Regions from separate parts of the Rummeliibacillus sp. TYF-LIM-RU47 genome, predicted to be linked through region 1. Evidence: predicted binding sites of a transcription regulator. Region 1 holds the regulator's gene; each other region holds the start of a gene.

Region 1 (6,436 bases):
CATTATGCAATGGATTGAAGAGGCGAAAGAGCAAGGTGCAACCGTTGCTACAGGCGGAACCTTCACAGAGCGTACCTTAACACCAACTGTCATGGCCAATGTTCAGCCTGATATGAAGGTAGCATGCCAGGAAACATTTGCTCCGATTGTATCCATTGTTCCATATGACACATTCGATGAAGCGATTAATTTAGTAAACCAATCAGATTTAGGTTTAAATGCAGGGATCTTTACAAATAATTTAGAAGATGCCATGAGAGCAGCAGAGGAATTAGAAGCCGGGGCAGTCATCATTAATGATGTTCCAACATTCCGTATAGATAATATGCCATATGGTGGAGTGAAGAATAGCGGATATGGACGCGAAGGCATTAAATATGCAGTGAACGAAATGACTGATTTGAAGTTTATTACGATTAAGACTAAACTGTAGTATGTTTGGAGAAGTCGATGCAAGTACAGAGAAATGACTTGTTGAACAAGGGCTTCCCTTTAAAATTATGTGTTAAAAGATACGTGAGGAGTGTATACGATGCTAGAAGCAGTGCCAATGGGCAGTTCAAGAACAATACAAACAAGATTGGTTTTACCGCCCGATACCAACCATATGAGCACAATTTTTGGTGGGAAGGTGTTGGCGTATATTGATGAGATCGCAGCGATTACGTCCATGAAGCATGCAAAAATGCAAACAGTAACAGCATCTTTCGACTCAGTGGACTTTTATTCGCCAGTCCGTTCAGGAGAAGTCCTAGAACTAGAGGCGATTGTTAGTTCTACTGGACGCACATCGATGGAGTTATATATCGTGGTGCATTCTACTAATATCGACACAGGTGTAAAAAAACTAACGACAGAATCTTTCGTTACTATGGTAGCAGTAGATACCAATGGTGCACCTCAGGAAGTAGCGCCCGTTTTCCCAGAAACAGAACAAGAAAAGAAATTATTCGAATCAGGCTCGATACGCCGGAAGATTCGTAAAGAAAAGCGCGAAATGCCAAGCAAGTTCTTTACCTTATAATAATCGGTATATTATACAAATAGGCGGTTGCTGTAACTTATAACAGCAACCGCCTATTATCGTTTCTTTATCTATTCGAGCTAGGTAGAACATGCTACAATAAAGAAAAAATCACAAGAATAGGATGTACAGCATGGATACAAAAAGAGGAATGAAATATGCACTGCCATTAGCAATGGTAGTAGCGGTCTCATCGTTAATGCTTCTAAATGCTAACTATACAGAAGTGCCAATGAGCCACAGAATCTATATTACAATCGGTGCAACCATCGTCACTTATCTCCTGTCTTTTGTCCTTTTTGGTTTAAAGGATACTCCTAAATAAATCCCATATTAATGAGATTAATAGAAACCAACTTTAAATGGAATAGCCTGCAAAGTATAGAGAACTTTGCAGCTGTTCTATTTTCGTTTTTACGGTCTATAATCAAACCATCCCTTCAACTTAAACCAGATGGCCATCGAAAAGGCAATGCCAAACATAATGAATAAGATAATAAAGTAACCATAATGCCAATTGAGCTCAGGCATGTTTTTAAAATTCATTCCATAGACACCCGCAATAAATGTCAGCGGTATGAATATGGAAGAAATAATAGTCAAAATCATCATAATGCCATTCATCCGGCTCGAGTTTATCGACATATGGCTATCTCGCATGTCTGCTGTCAGTTCCCGATTCGATTCCACCATTTCTGTTAGCTTAATCAAATGGTCGTGGATATCCATAAAGTAAGCCCGTTCCTGGTCATTCAAGCGGAAGCGATAGGAATTTAAAATTCGATAAAGTAAATCGCGCATTGGCAAAACGATACGACGAATATGAAGCAAATCGCTCCTTAGATCAAATACATATTTCATTGATTTTGTCGTACTCTTAAAACCAATTTCATCATCTATCTCATTCAAATGATCTTCGATATCATATACTAACGGAAAGTAACCATCAACAATTTTATCAAGTACTTGATAGGCAATATACAGGGATCCGCGCTCCCAGGAAGCTGGCATTTCTTCAATTCGTTCTCTCACGATGGCAAACTCGGGGGCAGGTGAGTGATGATAGGTGACAATAAAGTCTGGCGCTACAAATAAATTGACCTCCTCCCCTTCAAATGTTTCTTTATTTATTTTATGAGCGACAAGAAAATGGTACCCCTCATAATAATCCAGTTTAGGCCGTTGTAGTCTCATTAAACAATCCTCGATGGCTAAGGGGTGGAAATGAAAAAAGCTGCTAAGTAATCTATTTTCTTCTGTGGTAGGCGATTCAAAATCGACCCAATACCATATAAACTTGCCGGTTTTAATCTCTTCGAGCGAAAAATCAGCTAAGAGTTGTTGATCATTAGTGATACCAAGCGTCCGAATCATCTCAAACCCTCATTTCAACAATATTCGTATATTTATCCTCTCACAAATATGTAAACAATGCCAGAAAGGAGAAACCCCTCATATAAGAGAGGGTATAAAAAAGTGAAACTATATTTAATGTAATACGTAAATTAAGTTAAGAAAAAATAGATATTGAAAGTGAGTGAATAACAAGATGGAGAATAAAGGGTTAAAAGTTATTTTGCATGCGAGCGCTTTTTTTGCCCCATGTTTAGTCCCGATTCTTATTTTTGTGTTTATTAGAGATGAAGAGATAAAACGTTTATCAATTCAAGCGCTGCTGTTCCAATTCGTTATGTGGCTGCTCGTTACAGTTGGAGGCATCCTGACCTTCACTATAATTCTTGCGATTATTGGCATTCCGATGATAATTATTTTCGGGATTATGGGCGTTATTATACCTATTATCGGCATAATTAGAGCACTTCAGGGAACACATTGGGAATATCCGATTGTTGGAAAGTGGATTTAATACAAAAACTTATGAACATACTGCATATAGCAGTATGTTTTTTGTGTATATTAGGAGAATGAATAACGATTTTCCAGGTTAAGCAAAATATTTGCATCATTTTTTGATGGAACATATAATAAAGTCAAAGTTAGTCAAAGTCAGTGAAGCGAGTGAGGTGGAATAAAAATGCGGAATATCTCAGACATTATTGAAGGGTATTTAAAAGAGATTATTGAATTAGGTGGTAAAGGTCATATTGAAATCAAACGAAGTGAAATTGCAGACAAATTTCAATGTGTACCTTCCCAAATCAATTATGTCATCAATACAAGGTTTACAGCCGAGCGAGGGTATATCGTTGAAAGTAAGCGAGGCGGGGGTGGCTATATACGGATTTTACGTGTTAGAGCAAGCTCAGGGACCGAGTTAATTGAAGAGATTATGCATCAAATTGGTGATTCTATCACACAGTCGTCTGCACAGGACTTTATTTTTCGGTTAATTGATGAAGATGTAATAACGCAAAGAGAAGCAAGGATGATGATAGCGGCACTAGACCGTTCAGTATTGTCCCTCCATTTACCCTTACGCGATGAACTACGAGCGCGTATTATGAGGGCGATGTTACTAGCGGTGAAATACGACCAGCAAATGCAAAGAGGTGTTAAAGATGATATGTGAAAATTGTAAACAGCGGCCTGCTACAATTACAGTCACACAGATGAAAAACGGCAATAAGATAACAAGGCACTTTTGTGATGTATGCAATAAGCAGCTAGATCACTTTCACGTGAATCTTGAACCTGGTGATAGTTCCAATGCCATGCAAAAACTATTTTCAAATTTATTCGGAACGCCAAGCTGGTCAGTACAGGATGTGCCTATCAAGAAACCACAAAGTAAAGTGCAAAATGAAAGCTGTCCACAATGCGGCATGACATATAGACAATTTCTCGAAGAAGGGAAATTCAATTGTCCAACGTGTTATGAGACGTTTAAAGATTTTTTGCCACAGGTATTAAAACGGCTTCATAATGGCGCTACAGAACATATAGGCAAGGTTCCTGGATCAATTAATGAGAGCTATCAGACAAAACGCCAAATTGAAGCGCTGCGACAAGATATGAAAACAGCAGTGGAAGAGGAACGTTTTGAAGACGCCGCGGAAATTCGAGATGAGGTTAAATTGCTTGAAAACAAATTGAATGGAGGAGGTGAGAAGAGAGATGAACATTGACCACTTTCTGCAAAGCAAACCTCCTATATGGATGAGAGGTGATAGTACATTTGGCGATATCGTCATGAGTACAAGGATTCGCCTAGCTAGAAATATAAATGGTTTTCGGTTTCCACGGGCTTTTTCAGAAGATGAAGCGTTGCAAATTGACAAAATGGTTTCAAATGCATTGATTGATGGAGACCAGAAATTTGATATGCCATTCTCTTATTTCTCACTTCATGATATGCCCGCTCTTAAGCGTCAGGTTTTGGTAGAGAAGCATTTAATTAGCCCGCAATTAGCAAATAAAACAAAAACAGGCTCTATCTTAGTGTCGGATGATGAAACAATTAGCATCATGGTAAATGAAGAAGACCATATCCGCATACAAAGCTTACAACCAGGCCTGCAATTGGATATGGCTTATCAGCTGGCTGATGAAGTGGACCGACTTTTAGAAAGAAAGCTATCATATGCATTCGATGATTCATTTGGCTACCTTACAAGCTGTCCAACAAACACAGGTACAGGGCTTCGGGCATCAGTGATGATGCATTTACCTGCCCTAACTGCGACTAACCAAATGGGAACGCTGATGAATACAATGGCTCGTTTAGGGATGGTTGTAAGAGGAATATACGGAGAAGGTACCGAAGCTCTCGGGAATTATTATCAAATTTCTAACCAAATCACCCTTGGTAAGCCAGAAGAAGATATTATTTTGGATCTACAAAGTGTAGCCGAGCAAATTATTCAAAAAGAAATCGGTGCCCGTAGAGCTTTGCTAGAACACGCATCCATTGCGGTTTCAGATCGTTTAAATCGATCATTAGGTGTGTTGAAATATGCAAGGATTTTATCTAGTGAAGAAGCGGCTAATTGTTTATCAAATGTCCGGTTGGGTATAGATTTGGGATTAATTCCAACATATCCGGATAGAGTTTTGAATGAATGTATGTTGATTATGCAGCCTGGTTTCTTGCAGCAGCTTGCTGGTACAACGCTCCAGGCGAACGAAAGAGATGTATTTCGAGCAACAATTATTCGAGAAAAATTAAACAATACGACGGTTAAATAATATAACAGTAAAAAGGAGAGGATCTTCATGATGTACAATCGATTTACACAGCGCGCTCAAAAAGTTCTGCAATTAGCACAGGAAGAGGCAATTCGTATGAAACACGAAGCCATTGGCACAGAACATATTTTGCTTGGCCTCATACGTGAAGGAGGCGGCATAGCGGCAAAAGCGCTTGAAGCAATCAACGTGAGTACAGAAATGATTGAAGAAGGTATTGAAGAATTGGTTGGTGTCGGCACTAAAAATGTAGGCCCGATAGTACACTATACACCACGTGCTAAAAAGGTCATTGAATTATCAGTCGATGAATCTCGCAAACTGGGCCATTCATACATTGGTACAGAACATTTATTGCTTGCGTTAATTCGAGAAGGCGAAGGTGTAGCAGCTCGTGTGTTAAATAATGCGGGTGTCAGTCTAAACAAAGCCCGTCAGCAAGTACTACAACTGCTTGGAAGTAATGATCATCCACAAGCAAGCAATAATAGTGCGCCGACAGCTAATACACCTACGCTCGATGGCTTAGCAAGAGACCTTACTCAAATAGCACGAGAAGGCAGCTTGGATCCTGTTATTGGACGCAGCAAAGAAATTACACGCGTAATTGAAGTGCTGTCTCGCCGTACTAAAAACAACCCTGTATTAATCGGGGAGCCAGGTGTCGGTAAAACAGCGATTGCAGAAGGTCTTGCACAACAAATCGTGAACAATGAAGTGCCTGAAACATTGCGCGATAAACGTGTTATGACACTTGATATGGGAACGGTCGTAGCAGGTACAAAATACCGTGGTGAATTTGAAGATCGTTTGAAAAAAGTAATGGATGAAATTCGCCAAGCAGGAAACGTTATCCTATTTATCGATGAGTTGCACACATTGATTGGTGCTGGTGGAGCAGAAGGAGCAATTGATGCTTCAAATATCTTGAAACCATCACTTGCTCGAGGAGAATTGCAATGTATTGGTGCTACAACATTAGATGAATACCGCAAGTACATTGAAAAAGATGCAGCGCTCGAACGTCGCTTCCAACCAATACAAGTCGATGAACCATCAGTGGATGAAGCTATTCAAATTATTAATGGGCTGCGCGACCGTTATGAAGCTCACCACCGTGTCAAAATTACAGATGAAGCTATTGAAGCGGCTGCTAAAATGTCAGACCGTTACATTTCAGACCGTTTCTTGCCCGACAAAGCAATTGACTTAATCGATGAAGCAGGATCTAAAGTCCGGTTGCGTTCATTTACAACACCACCAGAT
Region 2 (6,436 bases), on a different contig from region 1:
AGCAATGTAGATTCCTTCTTCGCCGGATTGACCTAAAGCGTTAAATTCCTTCAAAAAACGTTCGGGTGAAGCTTGCGAGGTTTTTAATGATTCTCCATCTCGGATGGCTTGATAAACCTCATCCATGTCGACGCCAATGATGTCATCATATTCTTTTCCTTTTAGATGAACGCGAAGCGGGATAAGTGTAACATCCTCTTGTTCATAAAAAGACTTTGGCAAATCAGATGCGCTATCTGCGTAAATTCTCATTTTAAAACCCCCTGTATTCTATTCTCTATATATGAAGACGATCGATAAGGAATTCAGCAATTCCGTCTTCGTTGTTGGTTGTTGTTACTTCATTCGCAATATTTTTAAGTTGGCTAATGCCATTGCCCATTGCTACGCCTACACCTGCATATTCAATCATCTCAAGGTCATTGTCCTCATCGCCAAAAGCAATAATGCGGTCGCGAGGAATGCCTAGGTCTTTGGCAACATGAGAGAGGCCGACAGCTTTATTCAAGCCATGACGTACGATTTCTATGACTGGGAAAGGATCTCCCCAACGCCTATGATCAATCAATTCGGCTTTCGTGTCTGCCAAGTATTGACGAATGCCCGGCACGCTGCTTTCTTTCGCTTGAATTAACAAACTTGTTGGATTGTCTTTTAGATATTGATGTAAGTCTCCCGTCGTTACTTTCGGGTCACCCATACTAAAAATATTTAATAGCTTCTCATCATGGTATTGTACATATACGTCATCCATGACTTCAGCAATTAAATTTTCAAACTGCTCTCTGTTTAAGGACTCTACGACTTCTTGTACAACTTTTAAGTCAATCGGCTTATGTACTGTCTTCCAGTTTTGGTCTAGAGGATGATGTACAAATGCGCCATTGAAATTGACGATGGGTGTGTGCAAACCTAGTTCATGATAGAACAATTTACTTGCACGATAGGGCCTTCCTGTTGCAATCATGACTTCATGTCCGGCCTCTCTAGCTTTTTGCAATGTGGCCTTTGTTTTAACAGAAATCACTTTTTCATCAGTTAATAGGGTTCCATCTAAATCTAAAACAATTAAATGTTGTTGTGCCATGCTGATAACTCCTTTTCTTATTTGTTTTGTCGATGTGTAGTCCAAAATTAGCTAGTCCTGTGATTTAAGTAAAATTTTCATCATAGGAATACATATGTTTAAATGCTATTAGCTGAGTCAATTTCACCATATAGTTGAAATGACCGAACGTTCTTTATTTTATAGTGTAAGTCTGTGAAAAACGCAGTCTGAAACGAAGCGTTAATTGGCAGAAATTCTGAATGATTAAAATCAAAACGTTCGTTTATACACTATTTATGAAGTTGATTCAGTTGGTAAGATATATTAAAGTTTATCCTTTCAATAAGGCTTTAGTCAAAGTTTATTCACAATAAAGGGTTTAATGTATTTCTAAAGGTTATATATATTTTAGAATAACTAACAAAGGGGAGTGATTCAGATGTACAAATCGATTATTTTTGATATTGATGGTACTTTATTGAATACAGAAAAAGCCATCTTATTATCTCTACAGCAGGTATTGAAGGAAGAAGGACTAAGTTATGAATTGGATGATCTAAAGTTTTCTTTAGGAATTCCGGGGAAAGAGGCACTCAAGCAACTCCCTGTAACGAATATAAATAAAATGGATAAAAAGTGGTCGCAAGCGGTATTAGCATATGCTGATGAGGTTGGATTGTTTAGCGGTATAGAAGAAATCATAGAGTTATTGGCTGATAAGCAAATACAAATGGGGATTGTTACCTCTAAAACAAGAGACGAATTGAAAAGAGAGTTCCAACCATTTGGATTGAATACCTATTTTCAGTATATAGTTTGCGCTGACGATACAGTCAAACACAAACCAGAGCCAGAACCACTATTGGCTTGCCTAGAAGGATTAGGCGTACCAAGTAGCAGCGCGCTGTACATTGGCGATTCTATCTATGATATGCATTGCGCCTATAAAGCTGGAGTACATTTTGCCCTGGCATTGTGGGGAGCGAAAACAACAGAGGGCTATGACTTAGCAGAATACGTATTAAAAAAACCACAGGATATAGCAGTATTAGCAGGCTTGAAACCATAAGTATATGACATCAGATTGGCTTCACTTTCTTTTTTTTGATAACATTGACATAACGAAATGAGGGAGTGAATGAAATGAAAGTGGACCATGAAATTTGGGGCAATATCCCTTTACTTCATATATATAATGAACAGTCGGCGACAAAAGAAGCGCCCACTGTCATTTTTTTGCACGGATTTACAAGCGCAAAAGAGCATAATCTACATTATGCTTACCAGTTAGTAAATAAGGGTCTACGTGTATTATTGCCTGATGCGCTATTGCATGGGGAACGCGAAGAGGAACTGGATGAAGTTCAGTTGAGTCTGCGTTTTTGGGAAATTGTTTTAACTTCTATCGAAGAAGTACAATTTTTACGCAATCAGCTGCTAGAAAAAGGGTTAGCAAAAGAAGGTGAAATTGGCCTTTCTGGAACCTCAATGGGTGGCATTGTGACGCTTGGCGCATTGAAAGTATATCCGTGGATCAAAACGGCGGCTGTTATGATGGGCTCTCCAGCTTATGTAGAGTTAGCGAAGGAACAAATTGCCGGCATTGAAGAAAAAGGGTTTAAAATTCCGTTGAATGACGAAGAATTGGAGGGAATGTATAAAACGCTTAGTCGTTTTGACTTAAGTAAAGAACCAGAAGGTCTGTTAGGTCGCCCTGTATTCTTTTGGCATGGCAAAAAGGACCAAATGGTACCATTTAAGCCTACGCATGAATTCTATAAACTACTTCAAAAAGATTATTATCAGAATCATCCAGAAGATTTGGCGTTTATGGTTGATTCGTCTTCTGGCCACAAAGTATCTCGTGCTGGGATGCTTGCAGGGACTGCTTTCCTTGCTGACCATTTGGCATAGTGATTTAGGGATGATATGATTAGGGAACAATATGAAGAAAGGGGATAAAACCATGGATGCTGATTTAAAAGAAAATATTCTAGGTGCACTTGAAAATGTTATTGACCCAGAACTGGGTATAGATATCGTCAATTTAGGTTTAGTCTATGACGTGGATATGTCTGAAGAAGGCCTATGCGTCATCACAATGACACTTACTTCTATGGGTTGCCCACTAGGACCAGTGATTGTGGATCAAATCCGTACAGCTTTATTTGAAATTCCAGAAGTAAAAGATGTAGATGTCAATGTTGTCTGGAATCCGCCTTGGTCTAAAGATAAGATGTCACGTTACGCAAAAATGGCATTAGGTATTCGATAAAAATTAAAAATCAGTGGAGAACTAGTTCTTCACTGATTTTTTATATAAGCATTCCGAATATATTCATGACAGTAGGGTATACATAGAAGATGAAGCATTAGTCAATACGACAGACGCTAATAGGGCAGTTATCGCATTCACATTGATCTTTTAAATAGTTTAATTGATGAACGGTAATCAATCCTTTATCAAAAGAAATGACGTTTAAATTCTTTAACTCATGCAGCGTACGATTGATTACTTCACGGCTTGTTGCACACAAATTTGCTAGCGTAGTGTTTGTTAATGGATAGTTAATTAGAACGTCACCATTTTCTAGTTTTTCACCGTACGTATTGGATAAACGAATGATAGTGGAATATAGCGCACCTTTCTTGCCAAATAGCAGCAAATCGCGCAGCTTCGTTTGGGTTTTTAAATTTTGAAGCTGTAGCCATTTAATGTACTCAATTAACAAATCAGGTTCTTGAGCTAATAGTATTTCGAAAAGGCCTGCATCTAATGTAAGAATTTGAGAGGCTTCTAATGTTTTGGCACTCAGCGGATAAAATCCAGATGTACTAAAAACAATTCCTTCACCAATACAATCATCACTGCCACAAATTCGGAGTGACAATTCTTTGCCTCCTGCAGTTTCTTTCGATACAACCACTTTTCCAGCTACGATAAAGAAAAGATCTTTAACTGGCTCTCCCTCGGTGCAAATATGGCTACTCTTAGGAAATTTAATCAATGAACCATGTTCTTCAAAGATTTTTCGTATCTTTTGCGGAAGCGGTTCAAAATGATCCAAATCTGCCAATACCTATCCCATCCTTCACGTAATCTATTTTTCTTATTATAACACAGCGTAGTTAGAATGATAGTCATGTGAATACAGCAAATAATGGTAATTATTATATAGTCAAACAAGGTCAAACATATTACTTTACATTAAAGATAGAGAAGAATATAATAAAATTAACATAAGGTCAGTAATGGTCAAAGGGAGCTGATTTGAATGCAAATGCAAATGAATAACGAAGAGCAAAAAAGCCCATTAGAACAATTTGGACGGAATTTAGTAGAAGAAGTGAAAAAAGGAAAGATGGATCCTGTCATTGGTCGAGACCAAGAAATTCGGAATGTTATTAGAATATTGTCCCGTAAAACGAAAAATAACCCGGTATTAATTGGTGAACCTGGGGTAGGGAAAACAGCTATTGTTGAGGGTCTTGCACAGCGTATTGTAAAAAAAGATGTACCTGAAGGATTGAAGGATCATCTCATATATGAGCTTGATATGAGTGCATTAGTGGCTGGTGCGAGTTACCGTGGCCAATTCGAAGAACGGTTAAAGGGTGTCTTGAAAGAAGTCAAAGAAAGTGAAGGACGTATCATTTTATTCATTGATGAAATTCATACCATTGTTGGTGCGGGAAAAACAGACGGAGCAATGGATGCAGGCAATATGCTTAAACCAATGCTTGCACGCGGTGAATTACATTGTATCGGCGCGACAACACTTGATGAATATCGCATGTATATTGAAAAAGACCCGGCACTTGAACGTCGCTTCCAACAAGTACTCGTGCGGGAACCATCTGTAGAAGATACTATTTCCATTTTACGTGGTCTAAAGGAAAGCTTTGAATTGCATCATGCCGTAAAAATTCATGATAGAGCGATTGTGGCAGCAGCAGAATTGTCTAATCGTTATTTAACAGAGCGCTTCTTACCAGATAAAGCGATTGATTTAGTCGATGAAGCTTGTGCGATGATTCGTACTGAAATCGATTCAATGCCACAAGAGCTAGATGAAGTAACACGTCGCCAAATGCAGCTAGAGATTGAAGAACAAGCGTTACAAAAAGAAAAAGACGAAGCAAGCAAAAAAAGGCTAGTAGCTTTACGCGAAGAGTTAGATCAATTAAAAGCATCATCTAAAAATATGAAAGAGCAGTGGGAATCAGAAAAAAATGCACTGCAAGCTATCCAAGAAAAACGGGAAACATTAAACCGCTATCGTAGAGAATTAGAAGATGCAGAGAATCAATATGATCTTAACAAAGCTGCCGTTTTGCGCCATGGCAAAATTCCAGAATTAGAAAAAGAACTGCAATCGCTTGAAAAATCTTTGCAAACTGATGATGAGAGCCGTTTGTTACGGGAAGATGTAACAGCGGAAGAGATTGCATCAATCGTTTCAAGATGGACGGGTATTCCTGTGACTAAATTAGTAGAAGGAGAACGCGAAAAGCTATTGCACCTGAAAGACACATTGCATGAACGTGTAGTAGGGCAAGACGATGCAGTTCGATTGGTGACGGAAGCTGTATGGCGTGCAAGAGCGGGCATTCAAGATCCGAACAAGCCTATTGGTTCATTCCTATTTTTAGGTCCAACAGGTGTCGGTAAAACAGAATTAGCTAAAGCATTGGCTGCTCAGCTATTTGATTCAGAAGATCATTTCATTCGTATAGATATGTCCGAATACATGGAAAAACACAGTGTTTCAAGATTGGTAGGTGCACCTCCAGGATATATTGGATACGAAGAAGGCGGTCAATTGACAGAAGCCGTTCGCAGAAATCCTTATTCTGTTGTGTTGCTCGATGAAATTGAAAAAGCTCATCCTGATGTAGCGAATATCTTGTTGCAAATATTAGATGATGGTCGCATAACCGACAGTCAAGGGCGTACAGTCAACTTTACCAATACAGTCATTATCTTAACTTCCAATATTGGCTCACACTATTTGTTGGAGTTAAAAGGGCAAGATAGCGATCATGCAATCGAAGATCTAGTAATGGCAGAATTGAAACAACATTTTAAACCAGAATTGCTTAACCGACTTGATGATATCGTGATGTTCCATTCCTTATCAGAAAAACAATATTACGAAATTGCTAAAAAATATGTAGCACTTCTTCAAAAACGGGTGGCAGAACAAGATATTGAGCTAACCGTAAATGAAGATGTACTAGAATGGGTAGTCAAAGAAGGCATTGACCCTGCATTTGGCGCACGTCCACTACGCCGCTTTGTTCAACGCTATATTGAAACATTGGTAGCGCAAGAATTATTAAAAGGCGAAGCAAGCGCCGGAGACCGATTAGTAGTAGCCTTGGAGG
Region 3 (6,436 bases), on a different contig from region 1:
AAATGCCAATTGATGGTGTATTCGTTTATATCGGAATGCTGCCTTTAACAAAACCATTTGAAGACTTAGGTATCTTAAACAAAACTGGTTATATTGAAACAAATGACTTAATGGAGACTTCTATTAAAGGCATTTATGCAGCAGGTGACGTAAGAGAAAAATCATTGCGCCAAATCGTGACAGCGACAGGCGATGGCAGTATCGCTGCGCAAGCAGTCCAACATTATGTAGAAGAATTAAAAGAAAAATTTGAGGTTCAATAATTGTAATATAAACTCTACATTGTTGACATCTCTCTGTTAAATAAAAGGGCTATAATATTCGCATAACCCCTTATAAGATTAATATTTCTTGTGGCTGATTCTTTTCGTTTTTTTAGGCGAAAGAGTCAGCCTTTTTTTCGATATTTCTACTAGAAAGAGTTATAGATAGGCTTTGTCCGATGGAGTAAACTGAGCGGATGTTAATTCCTTTGTACTCATGGTGCAGTAGCCTGTATAATATAATTATATGGACAAAGAGAAACGAGGTGTCGTGTGTGCAAAGAATCGCCAATTTATTAGTGATGAAAGACGATCAAGTACTATTATTAAAGAAGCCACGACGCGGCTGGTATGTAGCACCGGGCGGTAAAGTAGAGGGCGGCGAGTCGATTTTTGAAGCGGCGAGCAGAGAATTTTATGAAGAGACAGGCGCTACTGCCATTCACCCCCATCTAAAAGGTGTATATACAATGGTCATTAAACGAGATGAAGAGATCGTGAATGAGTGGATGCTCTTTACCTTTGTGGCTCAAGATTTAGACGGTGCCCCATATAAGGAAACACGTGAAGGGATACTTGAGTGGCATCCCGTTGAAGAATTAAAAACATTGCCTATGGCAGAAGGTGACCGTACAAATTTGCTTTATGCTGTTGAACAGACTGGTACTCAATATGGAACGTTTACATATACAGAAGACTTCCAATTGCTAGAGGAGCGCATTCAAATGTCCTCTGAAAGGAACGATGATCATGTCTAATCAAAACGCCGTAAACGAATTAATTATTATTACAGGAATGTCTGGTGCAGGAAAAACCTTGGCTATTCAAAGCTTTGAGGATCTGGGTTTTTATTGTATTGATAATTTGCCACCTGCTTTATTGCCAACATTCCTTAATCTAATGAAAGAATCTAAAAAGGAGATATCACGTATTGCAGCCGTAATGGATTTACGCGGCGGTGATTTTTTCTCCGCATTGAACGAAGCGCTAGAGCAGATTGAAAAAGAAGATTTAGTTGCGACAAAGATTCTGTTTTTAGATGCGGATGACGAGTCGCTTGTCAGACGCTATAAAGAAACAAGGCGTACCCATCCTTTAGCGGATAATGGACTGCCGTTGATGGGGATTCAACGTGAAAGGGATCTCTTGGCAGATGTCAAAGAACGAGCGCAATATATTTATAATACAACGAGCATGAAACCTAGAGAGCTTCGCGAACGCATCCGTGCCCAATTTTCAGAAGTGAATTCACGTCAATTTACAGTGAACGTCATGTCATTTGGCTTTAAACATGGCATGCCAATTGATGCGGATCTCGTGTTTGATATACGCTTTTTGCCAAATCCTTATTATATAGAAGGGCTTCGGCCAAAAACTGGATTAGATGAAGATGTTTCTTCATATGTATTGAAATATGACGATACAAAAGCATTGATTCAAAAGCTAACAGATTTGTTCCAATTTATGATTCCGCTTTATCAAAAAGAAGGGAAAACGCAGCTGGTTATTGCGTTTGGATGTACTGGTGGTCAACATCGCTCGGTTACATTAGCAGAGTACTTTGGCCATCTTTTGGACGAACAGGCTCCAACTGTTATTACCCACCGCGATATAGTGAAGAGAAAGGAATAATGCTATGCAAAAAGCACTTACGCGTGTTGCTATTATCGGCGGTGGCACTGGATTATCTACATTGCTTAGAGGCTTAAAAAAATGTCCTATCGATTTAACAGCAATCGTAACTGTAGCAGACGATGGCGGTAGCTCAGGGAGAATCCGCGATGATTTTCAAATCCCACCGCCCGGCGACATTCGCCAAGTAATCGCTGCGCTATCAGAGGTTGAACCGCTGGTAGAAGAAATGTTCCAATATCGCTTTCAAGGAAAAGAAGAGCTAGGGGGCCATTCTTTAGGGAATCTGATGCTCACAGCCTTAACCGCTATAACGGGTGATTTTTCGCATGCAATCGCCGAAATGAGCCGAGTATTAAATGTACATGGCAAAGTGTTGCCTGCAGCCAATCAGAGAATCACGCTTATGGCTGAGCTTGAAAATGGAACGATTGTAAAAGGGGAATCTAAAATCCCTTCGTATAATCAAAGAATTCAGCGTGTATTTTTATCGCCGGCGGATGTGTTACCGGTGCAAGAGGCAGTGAGCGCTATTGAGAGTGCTGATATCATTATTATTGGTCCTGGTAGCCTTTATACAAGCATCTTGCCTAATTTATTGGTAAATGGTATTCGTGAAGCAGTATTGAATGCAAAAGGCCATAAAATTTATATATGCAATCTTATGACGCAAGCAGGTGAAACCTCTCATTATTCTGCCGGAGATCATGTCCAAGCGTTAATCGATCATGTGGGTGCGAACTTTCTTCATACCATCTTGATTAATAAAGAAGAGCTTCCACTGTCAATTCGAGAAGCATACAGCAAAGAATTAGCGGAGCCTGTCAGGTTTGATGTGCCAAGACTTGAAGGAATGGGGCTAGAGGTCATTAAAAAGGATATAGCATCCATTCATGATGGCGTAGTGCGGCATGATGCCAATAATGTAGCGGCATGGATTGTAGAATATGCAACAAATTATCAACAAAAAAAGCAATCTTCGGCGAATTAGCGTCTAAAATATAACAAGGAAGGGGGGATTGCTATGTCATTTGCTTCTGAGACGAAAAAAGAGCTTACACAAGTGGAAGCAAAGGATAGCAGTTTAAAAGCAGAGCTCTCTGCCCTCATTCGAATGAACGGTTCATTATCGTTTGCCAATCGACAACTGAGCCTAGATGTCCAAACAGAAAATGCTGCTATCGCTCGTAGAATGTATACAATCATCAAGAAATTTTACAACTATCGAATAGAGCTTTTAGTGCGGAAAAAAATGAGGCTGAAAAAGAATAATGTCTACATTTGCCGCGTGCGCGAAGGTGCAAAGGAATTGCTAGAAGAGCTGCAGATTGTAACAGGAAATTTTCTGTTTCATCATGATATTGAAGAAAAAATCATTCCTACACCTGATGAAAAAAGAGCTTATTTGCGCGGCGCATTTTTAGCGGGAGGCTCTGTTAATAATCCAGAGACATCATCTTATCATTTAGAGATCTATTCTCTATATAAAGAACACGGTGATGCATTGATGGAACTGATGAATGTCTTCGAACTGAATGCCAAGACAATCGAACGGAAAAAGGGCTTTGTCACATATTTGAAAGAAGCAGAGAAGATTTCTGATTTTTTAAGTCTAGTAGGTGCCCATCAAGCGATGTTGAAATTTGAGGATGTTCGGATTGTTAGAGATATGCGTAATAGCGTGAATCGTCTAGTGAATTGTGAAACAGCCAATTTAAATAAAACAATCGGTGCTGCTATTAGACAAGTAGAAAACATACGCTTTATTGATCAAGCAATCGGGATCGATCAATTGCCTGAAAAACTTCAGGAGATTGCTAGGCTGCGAGTAGAGTATCAAGATGTAACACTAAAAGAGCTAGGGGAAATGGTCTCGACAGGCACAGTCAGCAAATCAGGTGTCAACCATCGTTTGCGTAAGATTGATGCGATTGCAGACTCACTTAGAGGCGGCGAGACAGCGAAAGTTTAAAATAAGCTTACTGGAAGGATTGGATGATTGAATGGTAGAACAACAGGCAAAAGTAAATTTGAAATCAGGTTTGCAAGCAAGGCAAGCCGCTTTATTTGTTCAAGAAGCAAACCGCCATGCAGCTGATATTTTCTTGCAAAAAGACGATAAGAAAGTAAATGCCAAAAGTATAATGGGCATTATGAGTTTGGCGCTAGCACACGGAACACCTGTTATTTTAAGCGCAAGCGGAGATGATGAGGATCAAGCTCTTTCTAATCTAGTCCAACTTATTGAAGTTGAAGAGTAACACAATCAACTATTGAAAAAAGCCTCTATTCGCAAAAAATGAATAGAGGTGATTTTTTTTATACCGAATTGGGTATAAATAGTATAGTTCTCCCTTATTGCACAGATCCTCATTTCTGGGTTTGTGCGTTGTTTTTGTTTCTTCCTTTTAAGGAACAACAATCATAAGTGGAGAAATAAAAAACGCTGCACGCCAAAGTTGGCAGCAACGCTTAAGAGGATTTCAATAACGCCCTCGGAGGGAATCGAACCCCCAGCCTAAGAACCGGAATCTTATGTTTTATCCGTTAAACTACGAGGGCATATATACTTAACGACTGTTTTATTATACAGATAAAACAAAGAAATATCAATAGAGGAAAAAAACAATCGTAACATTTGACCTTTGTTGACCATAATGTGTAATATAATGGTACAGCTGAAGAAGAAGCTCAGCAAATGTCATTATGTAATCTATTTTTTAATTGAGGAGGCTATTTCTTATGAACTTAATACCTACAGTTATTGAACAAACAAACCGCGGTGAACGTGCCTACGATATTTATTCACGTTTATTAAAAGACCGTATCATCATGCTAGGCAGTGCAATCGACGACAATGTGTCAAACTCAATCGTTTCACAATTGCTATTCTTAGAAGCTGAAGACCCTGAGAAAGATATCTTCCTTTATATCAACTCTCCAGGCGGAAGCGTTACTGCAGGCATGGCTATCTATGACACAATGCAATTCATCAAACCAGATGTCCAAACAGTTGGTATGGGTATGTGCGCATCTATGGGCTCATTCTTGCTAACAGCAGGCGCTAAAGGCAAACGCTATGCATTGCCAAACTGTGAAGTGATGATTCACCAACCTTTAGGTGGAGCACAAGGGCAAGCAACTGAAATTGAAATTGCTGCGAAACATATTCTTAAAACACGCGAAAAATTAAATGCAATCTTATCTGAACGCACTGGCCAACCAATTGAAGTTATTGCGCGCGATACAGATCGTGATAACTACATGAGCGCTGAACAAGCAAAAGATTACGGCTTGATCGACCATATTATGGAACGCAACGAGCTAAAATAATGAATTAAAAAAGGCTGCAACCATAGTCTAACTCTGGTTGCAGCCTTTTTATTTTATATAGGAAGTACGGAACTGCTATTATTTAAAGAATATCTAATTGGGCAACGAGAGCTACTAGAATTTGAAGTAGTAATTGTAGGGAAATTGCAACGTCTGTATCTGTTGTTGTTACATTTACAGAGCGGGAGTTAACGATGACAAGTTTTTGGCGATTTGCTTGACGAATTTGTGCTCTTTGTAATAGCTCTTGTGTCACCGTTTCTGCACGCGAACTATCTGCGATTGTAATATTAACTACGATAGCAATGGCAACTTGTAAAGCTGCCTGAAGCGAAACAGCTACCTGAGTATCAGTTGTTTCAACGGTAATATCACATGAGTCACGAATAATAATAATCTCATTTGAAGATTGGTCAATATCCGCAACTTCAGTAGCATTGTTATTTATGTCCTCATTATTATTGTGGCATGGGTCACATGGGTGGTCCATGCTTGAGTCCATTGCAGACCACTTATTAGAATTCTCATATTCACTCATTTTCACCCCTCCTTTCATCTTTTATAGTAGATGCTTTCACCTTAGTTTTTGTATAGACAAAGAACACGGGTGAGGGATAAAATTTTATTTTTCTGTATCCTCATTTTCTGCTTTTGCCTGCTTCAGCTTTTCTCTTAGTGGGCTTGAAGGCTGTTCTTTAGGTTCTTTTTCAGTAATACTTTTGGTATTGTTTGAGTTGATGAACTCCTCCACCTGCACTTTTAGTTGATCTACGGTTTTTTTAAGCTTTTCACGTTGATCATCTGATACCTTTGATCTAATTTCATCCATATTGACTTTGTTTTTTGAAAAAATATCCGCTATGAATATTTCAATAAATTGATTTGAAAGGCTGTATAACTCCTCGCGATTGTTCTTAAACAACTATTCCACCTCCCCTCTTATATTGCATATTCATAAGAGAGAAGAATGTCAGGGCAGATGTACCAGAATTTCGGTTATTCGTTTGAAAATAACTGTTTGGAATTAAAAAAACGTGTACCTCATGCAAAATTAGACAATACTAAAACCAAGCAGTCCATCCAATGGTAAATGAATGAACTGCTTGGTTTCAAAATTGTTCGTCGTTCTGTTCAATTCGGACAAGCCGCCAAATATAGTTGGCGATTTCCCTTGCTTCCGCTGCATGAGTTGTTTTGGCGAAAGCTTT

Evidence for each region. Region 1 encodes CtsR, which represses protease genes until heat stress. Its sites were predicted from a motif close to ATGGTCAATAAAGGTCAAACA; they were not measured.
Region 2: F0527_RS02680 (ATP-dependent Clp protease ATP-binding subunit) is a predicted target of CtsR. The motif match lies at 4,224-4,244, and genes of this name have one in related genera.
Region 3: clpP (ATP-dependent Clp endopeptidase proteolytic subunit ClpP) is a predicted target of CtsR. The motif match lies at 4,531-4,551, and genes of this name have one in related genera.

The regions. Positions count from the first base shown of each region.
Region 1 covers NZ_VVIR01000004.1:132,503-138,938, forward strand. Annotated here, with positions in the region: gene F0527_RS14265 (aldehyde dehydrogenase family protein) at 1-433, shown strand, start outside; gene F0527_RS14270 (acyl-CoA thioesterase) at 533-1,024, shown strand; gene F0527_RS14275 (hypothetical protein) at 1,158-1,349, shown strand; gene corA (magnesium/cobalt transporter CorA) at 1,439-2,398, opposite strand; gene F0527_RS14285 (magnetosome magnetite crystal formation protein family) at 2,574-2,891, shown strand; gene F0527_RS14290 (CtsR family transcriptional regulator) at 3,060-3,554, shown strand; gene F0527_RS14295 (UvrB/UvrC motif-containing protein) at 3,544-4,110, shown strand; gene mcsB (protein-arginine kinase McsB) at 4,100-5,170, shown strand; gene F0527_RS14305 (ATP-dependent Clp protease ATP-binding subunit) at 5,198-6,436, shown strand, end outside.
Region 2 covers NZ_VVIR01000001.1:572,516-578,951, forward strand. Annotated here, with positions in the region: gene F0527_RS02650 (DegV family protein) at 1-252, opposite strand, end outside; gene F0527_RS02655 (Cof-type HAD-IIB family hydrolase) at 278-1,087, opposite strand; gene F0527_RS02660 (HAD family hydrolase) at 1,488-2,117, shown strand; gene F0527_RS02665 (prolyl oligopeptidase family serine peptidase) at 2,192-2,962, shown strand; gene F0527_RS02670 (metal-sulfur cluster assembly factor) at 3,015-3,323, shown strand; gene F0527_RS02675 (Crp/Fnr family transcriptional regulator) at 3,421-4,125, opposite strand; gene F0527_RS02680 (ATP-dependent Clp protease ATP-binding subunit) at 4,324-6,436, shown strand, end outside.
Region 3 covers NZ_VVIR01000002.1:97,995-104,430, forward strand. Annotated here, with positions in the region: gene trxB (thioredoxin-disulfide reductase) at 1-263, shown strand, start outside; gene F0527_RS11850 (NUDIX hydrolase) at 539-1,021, shown strand; gene rapZ (RNase adapter RapZ) at 1,008-1,895, shown strand; gene F0527_RS11860 (gluconeogenesis factor YvcK family protein) at 1,900-2,886, shown strand; gene whiA (DNA-binding protein WhiA) at 2,920-3,867, shown strand; gene F0527_RS11870 (HPr family phosphocarrier protein) at 3,899-4,156, shown strand; tRNA gene F0527_RS11875 (tRNA-Arg) at 4,386-4,457, opposite strand; gene clpP (ATP-dependent Clp endopeptidase proteolytic subunit ClpP) at 4,638-5,228, shown strand; gene F0527_RS11885 (spore coat protein) at 5,311-5,766, opposite strand; gene F0527_RS11890 (hypothetical protein) at 5,851-6,150, opposite strand; gene F0527_RS11895 (TetR/AcrR family transcriptional regulator) at 6,338-6,436, opposite strand, start outside.